Regions from separate parts of the Erwinia sp. AnSW2-5 genome, predicted to be linked through region 1. Evidence: predicted binding sites of a transcription regulator. Region 1 holds the regulator's gene; the other holds the start of a gene.
The links. The regulator CRP, encoded in region 1, controls carbon source genes, mostly activating them, when cyclic AMP is high. The targets are predictions, from matches to a motif close to ATGTGANNNNNNTCACAT.
Positions count from the first base shown of each region.

Region 1 (7,964 bases):
TTATCGGGGTGCTGACGGGAGATTTTCTCCAGTGCCTGAAGCTGTTTTTCCATCGTGAAACGTTCAGGGAAGCGGTGGTAGAGGATATCGTCAGCCAGTACCCGCAGGCGGGTGGCAATCGTCTGCGCATTCCAGCGGATCACCGCCTCGGCGTGGCTCTGCTCCACCAGCTTTTGCACTTCCTCCGGCTGGTGCAGGCTAACGGCAATATGCTCCTGCAAATCCAGTGCGACCTGAAATGCACGCGTCAGACGCTGATAATGGCTGTCGCGACTGGCGGCCAGCATATGCATCTGCTGGTAACAGGTGTTAATCAGGTCGACGGCTTTCTGCTGGCGGACCAGCAGCGGCGGCAGGGCGGTTTGGGGATCGGTCAGCTGGGTTAACAGGCTGTATTTCGCTTCGCAATAATCAGCCAGTTCATGATAGAGCAGGCTGAGGGTTTCGCGCATCGGCTGCTCTTTCCACAGCCAGAACCAGAACCAGTTAAATGCGCCATACCAGACGGTGCCGAGAATAAACAGCAGCGGTGGCTGCCACATGGGCATGCGCCCGGCCAGGCTGAGTGTGAAGATAGCGGCAATCAACGATGCCGGAAGCAGGCGCGCGTGCAGCGGGCTGATCTCACCAGTCACGCCAAGCAAGAGTGCCATGACCAGCAGGATCACGGGCAGTGGCACCGCTTCGGCCCCGGCGTACTGAATCAAAAAGCTACTGAAGGCAAACAGGCAACCGCCGACGATCAGGCGTTTAAAGAAGCGTTTGTGCGGGGTATCAAGGCCGGCATTATTACAACAGGCGGGGACTAATGAGAACAGCAGGCCATTTTGCAGGTTGCCCAGCATCCAGCCGATCGCCACGGGTAAACAGAGCACCAGCGTTTGCCTGAGTGCGTAGTTAACTTCCGGGTGATAGATAATTCTCCGCCACATGAGCCACACCAAATAAAAAACGGCGCGACTGAGGGTCGCGCCGTGGGTTCAGAGCCGGTTAACGAGTGCCGTAAACAACAATGGTTTTACCATGTGCGGAGATCAGGTTCTGATCTTCCAGCATTTTCAGAATACGACCCACCGTTTCGCGGGAGCAGCCGACGATCTGGCCGATCTCCTGACGGGTGATTTTGATCTGCATTCCATCCGGGTGCGTCATGGCATCCGGTTGTTTTGCCAGATTCAGCAACGTCTGGGCAATGCGTCCGGTCACATCAAGGAAAGCTAAATTGCCCACTTTCTCTGATGTCACTTGCAGGCGACGCGCCATCTGTGAAGACAGGCGCATCAGAATGTCAGGATTCACCTGAATCAACTGACGGAATTTTTTGTAGGAAATTTCAGCCACTTCACAGGCTGTTTTCGCACGTACCCACGCACTACGCTCCTGACCTTCTTCAAACAGGCCCAGTTCGCCAATGAAGTCGCCCTGATTGAGGTAGGAGAGGATCATCTCTTTGCCTTCTTCATCCTTGATTAACACCGCTACCGATCCTTTAACGATGTAATAGAGGGTTTCCGCCTTCTCACCCTGATGAATCAGAGTGCTTTTGGATGGATATTTGTGAATATGGCAATGTGACAGGAACCATTCGAGTGTAGGGTCTGTTTGCGGTTTGCCGAGAACCATTCGCTGTTATCCTCTGTTGTAATCGTGCCTAAATATACCCTGAATTCTGCGTCCTTCAGAGGCGTTGCCGCTGAACTGAAACACGAAATATTTGTGGGTATCAGGGTATGTATCCCTGCAAGGCGTTGAAATATTCAAGCGTTCCCATAGGAAAATTATACGGGCCTCTGTTAAGAGCATGGCTCGTGCTGTCGTCCCGTTTTTACCGTGCATTGTTATGCCAGTAAAATATTGCAGCTTCGTTTGTAGCACAGCTTTACAAGACTGTCTTCTGTTGTCTCGCTTCAGCATAGTTCTAAAACGGCAGCGTTGCCGTTTTTGTTAGTGCAGCGTACTCTGCGGTAACTGAATCAATGAGAGGATTTTGTGATGCAAGCACGCGTTAAGTGGGTTGAAGGGATGACGTTTTTGGGCGAATCCTCATCCGGCCATCAGGTTTTGATGGATGGTAATGCCGGGGATAAAGCGCCCAGCCCGATGGAAATGGTGCTGATGGCGGCTGGGGGATGCAGTGCTATTGATGTGGTGTCTATTCTGCAGAAAGGCCGCCACGATGTTGCTGATTGTGAAGTCAAACTGACCTCGGAACGTCGTGAAGAGGCACCGCGAATTTTCACCCATATTAACCTGCACTTTATTGTCAGTGGCAAAGCGCTGGGCGATAAAGCGGTGTCACGTGCGGTCGATCTCTCTGCTGAGAAATATTGCTCGGTGGCGATCATGCTGGGGAACGCAGTGAAAATTAGCCACAGCTTTGAGGTTATCGACCTCGCCTGATTCAGGTGAGCTGCTTGCATGCCTGACGGATTAGCATCAGCAAGCGCTGCGCGCTGGCGGTGAGTGGAGATTGCTTTGGCCACACAGCGGCATAGTGCAGTGAAGGGAGCGCCGGGATGGCGAGTGCCCGCAGTGTGGAATTAAACCGGATCAACAGCGGGTGTGGCAGCAACATAAGATAGTTTGCCTGCTGCACCAGCTGTAACCCGTGCGAGAGTGAATGCGTATAGACAGGCGGCTGCTCCAGCTGTTGAAAGAAAGTCGCCAGATGCGCGTCCAGCCTGACGGCCACCTCGCTCTCTTCTCCGGCGAAAAGCCACTTACTCCCTCTCAATTGTTGCAGATCGTTCGTCTGTACCTGCGGGTGATGTCGGTTCGCCACAACATTCAGTGAGGTCTTAAATAACGGTTGTATCGCCAGCCCGTCCGGTAACACCTCAGGTTGCGGAGAAACCGCAAAATCGAGTTCACCCGCTAACAGCTGAGAGGGCAGGCTGCGATCCTGGACATACAGGCGGGTCAACGGCAGCTGCTGATGGAATTGTTCCAGTACCTCAGGCAGCACTGTCAGTGACAAAATGTCATTCAGTGCCACTTTCACGACGCTATGTTGCGTGTGGAGAAAACGGATTTCATCACCTGCCCGTTTTAACTCCTCAAGGATCCTCCGTGAGCGCACGACAAACAGCTGGCCGCTTGGCGTCAGCGTAATGCCCAGCGGACTGCGCACGAACAGTGAGGTTTCCAGCATATATTCCAGCTCTTTTAAGGTCCGGCTGATGGCGGGCTGAGATTGTCCCAGCATGCGTGCTGCGGCCCGAATACTGCCCTGATTGACCACTTCCTGAAATATCCGTAGCTGCTGCATTTTTGGTAAATACCGCATATTTGCTCCTTCCCTGATGCCCGGCCGTTATCACCACACTAAAAAATTCATCTTATGTTGCTGCCTTAAATCCACGATGTTGTTAAGCAGAGTCTGCTTACCTGCATGGCGGTGCAATACTTTTTTTAAATGTGGTTAATGGTAATTCAATGATTTTTATCAGTTATTAGGGGAGTGACTAATGAAGATTACATCACGTTTTCTGACGCTGTTCCTGCTATTTACGGGCTATGTACTTGTCTATATAGATAAAACAGTGATTGGGTTTGCTCTGTTGCCGATACGTGATGAGTTTCACCTCACGCCTCAACAAGTGGGTTATATCAGCGGCATCTTTTTTCTGTCCTATGCATTATCTCAGTTCCCAGCAGGGTGGTTAAACGATCGGCTGGGCTATCGGCGTGTGCTTATCCTTTCCCTGTCAATAGTGGCACTGTGCGCGCTTCTGTTTGGCTGGCTGGGTACCAGTCTGAGCCTGCTGATGGTATTTCGTTTTATGGCGGGGATCGGGCACTCAGGTTACCCCAGCGCCAGCGCAAAAGCCGTCTCATCAAATTTCGCTGTGCATCACCGTACGTTTGCACAATCGGTGCTGCTTTCCACAGCGGGATTAGCGATGGCCGTCGGGCCTTTGCTGGCGGTATGGGCACTCCATCGCACTGACTGGCACCATGCATTTCTCATTCTGGGAGGGCTGGTCGCGATCGCGGCGGTCAGTATGGGATTGCTGTTACCTGCGGCGGTCCTCCCCCCTGATGGTACGCCCCGCATTGCCCGTGCCAGCCTGTGGCATAGCCTGCGCCAGCCGCTTTTCTGGCAACTTTTCATGGCAAATTTTCTGATAAATATCCCGTTATATAGCTTACTGAGCTGGCTACCGAGCTTTCTGGTGCAGCGCGATCATCTGGATCTCCCGACTATTGGCGGAATCATGAGTCTCTCCGGTATCGGATGCTGCTTGTCATCACTGGCCAGTGGCTGGTTTGTCGGGCGTTATATGGCCGGGCGTGAGCCTTGGGTTATTTGTGTTGCCACGTTGGTGGCTGCGGTTGCCATGATGGCAGTCTATGTCTGGGACTCGACGATGGTGACGATGTGGATGTTGTTCCTCTGCAATATCGCCATGATCTGTGCATTTGTTACCTGCTTCACTCTGCCAATGAAGCGTTTTCCCCCTGACATGATCGGTTCTGTTATTGGTTTATTAAACGCGGGTGGCGTGCTGGGTGGCTTTGTTGGGCCGGTCGCGATGGGCTATTTACTGGCGGCTGGAGAGGGGAGTTATCTGACTTCTTTCCTGTTTCTCATGTTATCGACCGTGCTGGCGGGTCTGATCCTTCTTCCCAACCAGCAGGGGCAATGTTGTCAATCAATCCAGGAGTGATGATGAATACCAGGAATTTGATTAAGGATGTCGAATCAATGGTGCTGCAATGGCGCCGTCATATTCATGCTAACGCCGAGCTTTCTTTTCACGAGCAGGGCACGGCAGATTACGTGGCGGCTGAACTGGCAAAATTTGGCCCGCTAACGCTCACCCGACCCACGCCGAATAGCGTGATTGCTGAGCTTGCCGGGCCGCATGGCGATCGCTGTATTGCATTGCGTGCCGATATGGATGCGTTGCCGATTGAAGAGCTGAATCAGGAGCCATTTACCTCGCGCAATCGTGGGGTGATGCATGCCTGCGGACATGATGCTCATACGGCAATGCTGATGGGGGCTGCATGGGTGCTGTGCCAGCAGCAGGAGAAGATCGTCGGTAAAGTTCGCTTTATCTTTCAGCATGCGGAAGAGGTGCCGCCGGGCGGGGCCAGCGAGCTGATCACACTCGGTGTACTGGAAGACGTATCAATGATCTTTGGTCTGCATGTGTTTCCTGGCTTGCCCACCGGGCAGGTCGCGATAAAAGAGGGTGTATTCAGCGCGGCGAGCGATAACTTCGATGTGATCCTGCAAGGTAAAGGTTCCCATGCGGCGATGCCGCAGCAGAGTATCGATCCGCTGGTGATGGGCACGGGTGTGGTTCAGGCGTTGCAACAGATCGTGTCACGCAGGCTGGATGCTAACGATGGGACCGTGCTGACGGTGGCGAGTTTCCTGGCCGATGGCGGTTACAATGTGATCCCCGATAAAGTCCATCTGCGCGGTACGTTGCGCACACTAAGCCAGCACAACCGCAACGCGGTGCCGAAGATGATGTCGCAATTGCTGGATGGTATGACGCAGGCCGTTGGGGGCAGTTATGCGCTGAAATGGACACCGGGTTACACCACAGGCGTGAATCACCCAGAAGCCTGCCAGATAGCGAGGGAGATCGTGATTGCCATGCAGGGGACAGAGGCGTTACAGAACATGCATCATCCGATGTTCGGCTGTGAGGACTTCTCTGCCTATCAGCAGGTGGTGCCGGGATGCTTCCTGTGGGTTGGGTCTGGCAATAAGAAAAAAGGGGCCTGCTGGGGACTGCATAACCCTCATTTCCGTCTTGACGAAGATGTCCTGAAAATTGGCGTCAGCCTGCATGTTGGCATTATTCATCACCTGCTGATGCAGTAACTGCGTTTGCCCGGAATGGGGTCAGCCGATTTTTTTCCCTTCAATCAGGCGTTTGACCAGTGGCCCCATAATCAGCTCCATCGCCAGCCCCATTTTTCCACCCGGCACCACCAGGGTTTTGATATGGGAGATAAATGAGCCCTGCAACATGGAGAGAAGATAGGGGAAATCGATATCTTCCAGCCCCTGGAAGTGGATGACGACAAAGCTTTCATCCAGAGACGGGATACCGCGTGCCGCAAAGGGGTTAGAGGTGTCCACCGTGGGTACGCGCTGGAAGTTAATATGGGTGCGGGAGAACTGTGGCGTAATAAAGTTAATGTAGTCCTCCATTGATCGCACCACAGAGTCCATGACGGCTTCACGTGAGTGACCGCGTTCACCGGTGTCGCGCACCAGTTTCTGAATCCACTCCAGGTTAACGATCGGCACTACGCCTACCAGCAGGTCCACTTTGTCTGCCACATTGTGCTGTGGCGTCATGACACCGCCGTGCAGCCCTTCATAAAACAGAACATCAGTCGGTTCAGGCAAGGGCTGCCAGGGCGTAAAGGTGCCCGGCACCTGATTCCACGGCACCGCTTCATCATAGGTGTGCAGATATTTGCGGGATTGTCCGGTGCCATTTCGGCCATATTCGCTGAACGTCTTTTCCAGCAGGCCGAAATCATTGGCTTCAGGGCCAAAATAGCTGACGTGCTTTCCCATATCGCGCGCTTTGCGGATCGCCATATCCATTTCCGGGCGGGTAAAACGGTGGAAACTGTCCCCTTCGACCTCGGCTGCACGCAGATCTAACTGCTGAAAAATCTTCCTGAACGCCAGGCTGGTGGTGGTGGTTCCCGCCCCGCTGGAGCCGGTGACGGCGATGACCGGATGTTTGGCTGACATGGCGTGCAACTCCCTTCAATAGATCGGACGGACGGATCATAGGTAACATGTTTTACCCGTCCAAGTCATTACTGCTTATTCACGACTGCCTATTCACGACTGCTTATTCACGGAAGTGGCCGCGCGGCATGATGTTGACGGATTCATGCAGTTCCGACCACACCAGCACCACCTCGCCGCTATTGAGCTGGCGGCGCACATCGTCGACTTTCTGTGTGAGCGATCGTTCCTGTTCGCCATAGTCGGTGCCTTCACGCAGCACGAAGGATTCAATCAGGTTATCGAGCGTTTCACGATCGAGGTCTTTCCACGGAATAATCATCATTTCTCCAGCCAGGTGTTAAGCCACTGAGGGATGCGTTGTTCCAGCCACAGAGTCGGTTTACGCAGGGTGCCGCCAACGAAGCCAACATGTCCACCGTATTGCGTCAGCTGGTACTCGACGCAGGCGGGCAGTAATGCCGGGTCAGGGATCACCTCAGGGGTCATAAAAGGGTCATCTTTAGCGTGGATCACCAGTAAAGGTTTACGCACGCCGGGCAGCAGCGGCATGGCGCTGCAACGGCGATAATAGTCGCTGGCATCAGCAAAACCGTGTGCGCGAGCGGTAATCGCATCGTCAAAGTCGCGCAGCAGACGCAGCGATTTAAGCTGCGCCAGATCGATGGGGAGTGTTCCCGGCCACGCGCGGAGTTTGCGTTCGGCATTCTGTTTCAGTAGCCCCAGCAAATAACGCTGATAGACGCGTGAAAACCCCTGTTCAAGCCGCTGGCTGCAGGGTTCCAGCATGAGCGGGGCAGACACCACCACGCCAGCATCCAGCTGGCACGCTTCTCCCTGCTTGCCCATCAGGCAGGCCAGCATGTTGCCACCCAGCGAAATGCCCACCGCTGCGGTAGGTACCTGGCCCCATTCATCACGCAGCCATTGCAGAAAGTAGCTGGCATCCTCGGTTTCGCCCGAATGATAGATGCGGTTGAGCCGGTTCGGTACGCCACTGCAACCGCGAAAATGCATCACGACGCCAAGCCAGCCGCGATCTTTCCACGCCTGCAGCAGGCCATGCGCATAAGGGCTGTGAAAACTGCCCTCCAGTCCGTGGAACAGGACCACTCGGGGTTTATCACGTGCACCAGCCGGGTCTTCACTCCAGGCAAGATCAACAAAATCGCTGTCCGGTAACGTCAGGCGCTGCCAGTGCGGTTTCAGGGTAATACGGCGACGCAGC
Region 1 is NZ_JBJGXA010000001.1:335,709-343,672, forward strand. Features, by position in the region: gene ACFL9S_RS01445 (YccS/YhfK family putative transporter) at 1-932, opposite strand, end outside; gene crp (cAMP-activated global transcriptional regulator CRP) at 991-1,623, opposite strand; gene ACFL9S_RS01455 (OsmC family protein) at 1,993-2,400, shown strand; gene ACFL9S_RS01460 (LysR substrate-binding domain-containing protein) at 2,402-3,286, opposite strand; gene ACFL9S_RS01465 (MFS transporter) at 3,468-4,670, shown strand; gene ACFL9S_RS01470 (amidohydrolase) at 4,673-5,845, shown strand; gene ACFL9S_RS01475 (phosphoribulokinase) at 5,867-6,736, opposite strand; gene ACFL9S_RS01480 (YheU family protein) at 6,840-7,058, opposite strand; gene ACFL9S_RS01485 (hydrolase) at 7,058-7,964, opposite strand, start outside.

Region 2 (7,964 bases), on a different contig from region 1:
GACAATGATCTCCATCACCGCCTCTTCTAATTCAATCATTATTGTCCCCTTGTTGATTAAATCCATTGCTGGCGGCGGTGCGGGCAAACCACTCTCCGCTTTTTTTCACCGTCCGCTGCTGCGTGTCTAAATCGAGCTGTACAAAGCCGTAACGATTTTTATAGCCGTTGCACCACGACCAGTTATCAATAAAGGTCCACATGTGATAACCGAGGCAATGACTTCCTTCACTGATCCCTTTATGCAGCCACTTCAGATGCTCTGAAACAAATTCAATACGGTATTGGTCATTAATCTGGTCATCTTCAACAAAGCGTTGTTCATTTTCCACCCCCATGCCGTTCTCGGAAATAAAGCAGCGCGGGTTATCATAATTCACACGTAAGTTGGTCAGAATGTCGTAAATACCCGGCTCGTAGATTTCCCAGCCGCGATACGGATTCATTTTACGTCCAGGCATCTCGTAATTATCAAATAACCACTCTGGCATAAACGGCGATTGCAGATTCACCGCGCTGTCGCGGCACTTCACCCGACGCGGCTGGTAATAGTTAATCCCCAGCAGGTCGATCTTACCGTCAGCGATTAACGCCCGGTCCTCCGGCTGGCAAACCGGGAGCTGATCGTAGCTTTGCAGCAGCACCATCAGATCGGCCGGATACTCACCGCGCAGCACCGGGTCAAGGAAGCTGCGGTTAAACAGCAGGTCTGCATGGTGCGCCGCTTTCACATCCGCCGGATTCTGCGAGCGCGGATAGGAAGGCGTCAGGTTCAGCACAATGCCGATTTCCCCTTTGTACTGCCCGGCACGAAACGCCCGTACCGCCTGAGCGTGGGCCAGCACCGTGTGGTACGCGGCGGTGGCTGCGCGTTTAAAATCCACCACGTTCGGGTAATGGAAATCGTAAAGATAACCGCCTTCCACCGGGACAATCGGCTCGTTGAAGGTGAACCAGTGCAGCACGCGGTCACCGAACAACTCAAAGCACAGGTTGGCATAGCGGCTAAAGGCAGCCACCACATCACGGCTTTCCCAGCCGCCCTGCTGCTGCATCGCCATCGGCATATCAAAATGGAACAGCGTGATAAACGGCTGGATCCCCTGCGCCAGCAGCTCATCAATCACGTTGTTATAGAACGCCACCGCTTCCGGGTTAACCTCGCCTGTGCCGTCCGGGATCAGGCGGGACCAGCTCAATGAGGTACGGAAACTGTTGTGGTTGAGCTGCTTCAGCAGCGCAATATCGTCACGCCAGTGCTGGTAAAAGGTCGAGGTATCCTGCGGCCCCACCTGCTGGTGAAAGCGCGTCGGCTGCTGACGGTACCAGGCATCCCAGGTGGTTTCCCCACGGGCGCCAGGCTGGCTTTCCCCTTCGGTTTGCAGCGCAGAACTGGCGCTGCCCCACCAGAAGTCTTTGGGAAATTGATATTTCATCGTTGTGTTCTCCATGATGTTCAGTTGCTGCTGACGGTGCCGCTTAACGGTGCGGTGGCCTGGGCTTTCTGCTCTTCGGTTTTCATTAACGAGCGCTCATAGGCACGCAGGAACGGCAGGTACATCAGGGCCGACATCACCATACAAATCAAACACATCACCACCGGACTGAAGGCCCAGTTAGCCGCCCAGGATGCCCCGATTGGCGCGGGTGTGGTCCACGGAGTCAGCGAGACAACCTGCGCCAGCCAGCCCAGTTTGGTGGCACCATACGCCAGGCAGGCATTGATCATCGGCACGCAGATAAACGGCAGGAACAGCATCGGGTTCATGATGATCGGTGCGCCAAACAGGATCGGTTCATTAATATTGAAGAAGCTTGGCACCACGCCCATTTTGCCGATGGTACGCAGATGCGCCACGCGGCTGCGCAACAGCAGGAAAGCCAGAGGCAGGGTTGAACCCACGCCGCCGATCAGCAGATAGTGATCCCAGAAACCCTGTAAATAGATATGCGGTAACGCCGATCCGGCGGCCAGCGCGGCCTGGTTGGCCGACAGGTTTGCCATCCAGAAGGGGTTCATAATGCCGGTGACAATCAGGGCGCCGTGGATCCCGGCGAACCAGAAAATCTGGCACAGCAGCACCGACAGTAAGATCGCAGGCAATGAATCCGATGCCGACACCAGCGGCTCCAGCAAATGCATAATCGCCTGCGGCATGATCATGCCGGTTTGCGCTTCAATAAACAGATTCAGCGGATGCAGCGTGCCCATCACCACCACCACCGGGATGAGGATTTCAAAGGAGCGCGCCACCCCGGTCGGGACCTCTTTCGGCAGACGGATGGTAATATTGTTCTGCTTCAGCCAGGCATACACCCGCGTCGAGTAGATCGCGGTGATCAATGCGGTGAAAATGCCCTGCCCGGAGAGATACTGCGTGGAGATATGGCCATCTGAATAAGGCGCCGCCACCAGCAGAAATGCCATAAACGCCAGCAGACCGGACATCACCGGGTCAAGATTAAACTGCCGCCCGAGGCTGGCACCAATCCCGACAGAGATGAAGAAGGTCATCACTCCCATACTGAGGTTAAACGGCAGCATCAGCTGCTCGCGGTAGGTCAGGGAAAAATCCAGCCAGCCACGGGCAAAACTGTTGGTACTGTCCGCCGAGAACGGCGGGAAGATAAACACCAGCATAAACGAGCCGATGATCATAAACGGCAGCGCGGCGGTAAACCCATCGCGGATGGCGATAACATATTTTTGCTGGCCCAGACGCCCCGCCAGCGGGGTGATGGATTGCTCGATAACGGCAATCATTGACTGATAGAGCGAACTCATAAGAGCACCTTTTAGTGTACCGCGTTAATAAGCGAAATCGCGTAGTCCAGCACCTTGTCACCGCGCTGCATTCCGTAGTCCATCGGATCAATGGCCTGAACGGGAATGCCCTGAGTGGCAGCCTTTTCTGATAATGACTTGAGCATATATTTAACCTGTGGTCCCAACAGCACCACCTGGTAACGGGGAAATTGTGTATCGAATTCAGCCACACCATACGCCTCAATCTCGACGGCGATCCCTCTTTCATTGGCTGCTTCGACCATTTTCCTGACCAGCATGCTGGTCGACATCCCGGCAGAGCAGCACAGCATAATCTTGACCATCGACTGTCGTCCTCAAAATGTAATGAAACGTGAACACGGAAACGATTGGACACCATACGGAAACCGTTTTCCATTTAAGGAAAACAAAAATGTGATACTCATCATAAACGCACGGGTTAAAGGGTTTTTTCCTGGATTAGCGTCACAAAAATCAGGCCGATATGGATACTTTTGAGGTGATATGGAAAATCGGTTTCCATGAAAATGCAAAGCCGCTATACTGGCGATGGCGATTTTCTGCGCCATTATTGGTGATTTTTTGTGGTGCGTTAAGCGGTATCAGGGGAGAGAAATGTCAACAATCAACGATGTATCGCGTTTAGCTGGGGTGTCCAAAGCCACAGTCTCACGGGTGTTGAGTGGATCGCGCGGAGTGAAAGAAGCCAGCCGCCTCGCGGTGCTGAAAGCAGCGGAAGAACTCAGCTACCGGCCGAATGTGATCGCGCAGTCATTACTGTCGCAGTCGACGGGATGCATTGGCGTGATTTGCGCTCAGGAAAATATCAACCAGACCACCGGTTATCTTTATGCCCTGGAAAAACACCTCAGCCAGCATCAGAAGCATCTGCTGTTGCGTTTTGCCAACAGCAAAACGGGCGTGATGAATGCGCTGGACGAACTCTCCTGCGGTCTCTGCGATGATGTGTTGATTATCGGCGCACGCTTCCCGCTGAATATTACGGATGACAACGTGATCCTGATTGACTGCGTTGATGCCGACACGCCAAACAGCATCCAGTTTGATCATGCGTTTGCTGCCGAAACCGCCTGTAATTATCTGATCAGCCAGGGAAGACGCCAGATCGCTCTGATCCACCCGGAAGCGAGCGGTCACACCGACCAGGTGCTGCTGGGCTATAAGCTGGCGCTGGAAAACAACTTTTTGCCGTTTAACCGCAATCTGGTGTTTATGGATTCCACCACCTCATCCGTGGCGGTGCAGGTGCTGCTGAATAACGCCACCACGGTGAATTTCAACGCCCTGCTGGTCGCTGACGAGCAGGAAGCACAGCGGGTGATCGGCCAGTTGCAGGCATTTAATAAAACCGTACCGGGCGACATTATGATCTTCAGCCTCGCCGGTTCGCTGGATCTGCCGGGCATTCCCTCCATTCCCTCCATTGAATACTCTATGGACGCGATGGCGGCACGGATTGTCAGCTGGCTGACGGAGAAAACCCGCGACATGCTCGGTGCCTGCGTGCTGCGCGGGGATTTGATTATTCCGGACGGGCGGAAACGGTGAGTGGCGCTATCCGCTAAAAAGGCAGGAAACAGATGCCCCTGCGGGCATCTGTTATTGATCATTCACCATCGCCTTCCGACTCTTTCGTCATGTCATGCAAGGTTTTGTTATTGTCTCCCACCCTGTGCTGGGCCTGGGTTAACCCTGCCATTGACCTGTTTATATTGCGAGGAATTCCGGAGAAAACCCGCGTCCTGCACAAGCAAAAAACAACACATTAAGACAAGAAAAATAAAAAAAGACATAAATAAGATTGAATATTAAATTATATTCAGCCTCATTAACATAAGTGACAAATGCATTATAAGCACCCAAAAAGAACAAAAAATGCGTTATTTACCCCAATGCAACAGTCATTTTTCAGGTTATTTTTTGCAAAGAAATAGAAAACAACATGAAAAACAACAGAGTACCGAACCGCTCACCTTATTTACTCTTAATTAATGAAAACCCTCGCCTTGCCGATATACATCCTGAAGCAAAATCATTGCCAAAAATAGCAACGATTTCCTTGAATATCATTATTATTTAAAAAACGGACTTAATATGATTAATTTCAAATTCAATGACTTACCTATAGGTAAGAAGCTTTTTTCAGGATTTACACTGTTAATTCTTATCATTATTTTCATATCAGGTTTCAGCATCTATGAGTTAAAAACAATAGAACGAAACTCAGTGAAAACCACACTAACCAGTAATATTGGGAATTTTCTGGATACCGCCAGGCAAAGCAGGCTGATTTATATGCATACCGGTGATGATAAAATATTGCAGAAAAATGACGACGCAATACAGTCAATGCATGCGTTGATCAATGATGCCAGCAAATTTACCTGGCATGGAAAAACCCAGGAAGGATTCGAACAGCTGGTCGTGAGCCTTCAACGCTATGACCAGTTAAGAACGGATTATTACAATAAAAACCGCTACAGCCTTCAACTGGCTAAAAATCTGCACCAGAGCAATGATAAGCATTTCCTGACCGAACTGCATCATGACCTGCTGAATACGATTCCTGATGAGTCGCAGAAACAGATGGTTGATTTACTCTCGTCATTTTTGCGCCTCAGTCGGGCTGGCAGCATGCTGATGACACGCTATACCCCCGAAAATGCGTCAGACTTTGATGCGATATACGGTGAATCTTATTCACTCTATAAAGCCAGCATGGCTCAGTTGCCGGAGGCCGCAAAAGCGTTGTTAATACCTGCCTGGAATCGCTATGAGGATTTTCACGTTAGTGCAGAAAAGTATTTATCTGCCGCCAGGGAAACCCAGTTATCAGCTGACCTCATAAGCGCGGGGGGGGATAGCCTGAAAAAGGCCACCACCAGATTGATAGAGATGCAGGATGAGTATAACAATCAGCTGATTGCCAGCACGATAATGCTGATTAGTGTCCTTTCCTTGCTGGCCGTCATTATCGGCCTGGTGACGGCCTGGACGATTACACGCAAGATTACGCGCCCGGTGAGTGAAAACCTTGCGCTGGCTCAGCGTATCTCCAGTGGCGATCTGACCGCCCATATTACCCCGACCTCAAAAGATGAGCTGGGTGAGCTGACGGAAACCATGGAGGTGATGAACACACAGTTATGCGATATGATCTCTGGCATACGTGAAAGTGTCAGCCACTTAGCCAGTGCTTCCTCACAGATTGCGGCAGGTAATACGGATTTAGCCTCCAGAACGGAGCAACAGTCCGCTGCCGTAGTAGAAACCGCCGCCAGCATGGAAGAACTAACCTCAACGGTGCATCTCAACGCAGAGAATACTTTGCAGGCCAGCAAAATTGCTGCCAGCGCCAGCAATCATGCCAGTAAAGGAGGGCAGATCGTCAGTGAGGTTATCAGCACCATGAATGGTATTGCCGCCAGCTCACAGGAAATTACTGAAATTATCAGTGTGATTAACGGCATTGCTTTCCAGACCAATATCCTGGCGTTGAATGCCGCCGTCGAAGCCGCCAGAGCCGGTGAGCAGGGACGAGGTTTTGCCGTGGTGGCCGGTGAAGTCAGAACGCTGGCGCAGCGCAGTGCGGATGCGGCAAAACAGATAGCATCACTGATCAACGAGTCCGTCACGCGTATCAGCATTGGCACTGATTTGGTCAGCAAAGCGGGTGAAAGCATGGAAGATATCGTCACTTCCGTCAGTCATGTCAGCCAGATTATGGATGAGATTTCTACCGCCTCGAACGAACAACGTCAGGGCATAGAACAGATCAGCGTCGCGATAACAGAGATGGACTCAACCACCCAAAAGAACACCTCTCTGGTTCAGGAATCCTCCGCCGCAGCCCTTTCTCTTGAGCGGCAGGCGCAGAAGCTGAGTGAAATGGTTGCCATCTTTAAGATCAACGCCAGCGCGGTGCATAATGGGCAGGTCGTTGTCGAAACGGAAAGTGAAAGGCACCTCCTCACTCCGGCCAAAAAAACTAAAGCCGCTGAGGAAGAGTGGATAGCGTTTTAACGCTGACTGGCAGAGAGCATAAACAAGGCTCACCCGGATAATGGGTGAGCCTTTTCATTTCATTGCCCGACTATTCGCGCCAGCCCAGGCCCGGTGCTACATGCTTGAGGATCGCCTCAATAGTGTGCGCACAGTAATCCACGCCCAACTGGTTCGGCACGGTTAACACTAGCGTGTCGGCTTCAGCAATCGCTTCATCCTGCGCCAGTTGCTTGATCAGCTGGTCCGGCTCGGCGGCATAGCTGCGGCCAAAGATGGCGCGGGTTTTCTCATCGAGGTAACCCACTTTGTCCCCTTCTTTGCCGCTGTTGCCAAAGTAAGCACGGTCCATATCATTCACCAGCGCAAAAATACTGCGGCTCACCGAAACGCGCGGGGTGCGCGTATGCCCGGCGGCTTTCCAGGCTTCGCGGTAGGCGCGGATCTGAGCCGCCTGCTGGATATGGAAGGGTTCACCGGTTTCATCATCTTTCAGGGTTGAACTTTGCAGGTTCATACCCAGCTTCGCTGCCCAGACGGCGGTGGCATTGGAACCCGCTCCCCACCAGATGCGGTCGCGCAGCCCTTCAGAGAACGGCTCCACGCGCAGCATGCCCGGCGGGTTCGGGAACATCGGCTGCGGGTTCGGTTTGGCAAACCCTTCGCCACGCAGCATATCCAGCAGCACTTCGGTGTGGCGGCGCGCCATATCAGACTCGTTCTCACCTTCCGCTGGCTGGTAGCCAAAATAGCGCCAGCCGTCGATCACCTGCTCAGGGGAACCCCGGCTGATCCCCAGCTGTAAACGCCCACCGGAGATCAGATCCGCAGAACCGGCATCTTCCGCCATATACATCGGGTTCTCGTAGCGCATATCGATCACCCCGGTGCCGATCTCAATACGGCTGGTTTTTGCCCCGACGGCGGCCAGCAGCGGGAACGGTGAGCTTAACTGGCGGGCAAAGTGGTGCACGCGGAAATAGGCACCGTCTGCGCCGAGTTCTTCAGCGGCAACCGCCAGATCAATCGACTGCAACAGCGCATCGGCAGCCGAACGGGTACCGGACTGCGGCGACGGCGTCCAGTGGCCGAAAGAGAGAAATCCAATACTTTTCATGGGGTTTTCCTGTGGGGTGAAACAAATGACGATTGAT
Region 2 is NZ_JBJGXA010000012.1:82,306-90,269, reverse strand. Features, by position in the region: gene ACFL9S_RS11610 (PTS lactose/cellobiose transporter subunit IIA) at 1-39, opposite strand, end outside; gene ACFL9S_RS11605 (glycoside hydrolase family 1 protein) at 32-1,435, opposite strand; gene ACFL9S_RS11600 (PTS sugar transporter subunit IIC) at 1,456-2,784, opposite strand; gene ACFL9S_RS11595 (PTS sugar transporter subunit IIB) at 2,796-3,110, opposite strand; gene ACFL9S_RS11590 (LacI family DNA-binding transcriptional regulator) at 3,403-4,356, shown strand; gene ACFL9S_RS11585 (methyl-accepting chemotaxis protein) at 5,035-6,831, shown strand; gene ACFL9S_RS11580 (LLM class flavin-dependent oxidoreductase) at 6,902-7,927, opposite strand.
Region 2: ACFL9S_RS11595 (PTS sugar transporter subunit IIB) is a predicted target of CRP. The motif match lies at 3,200-3,217, and genes of this name have one in related genera.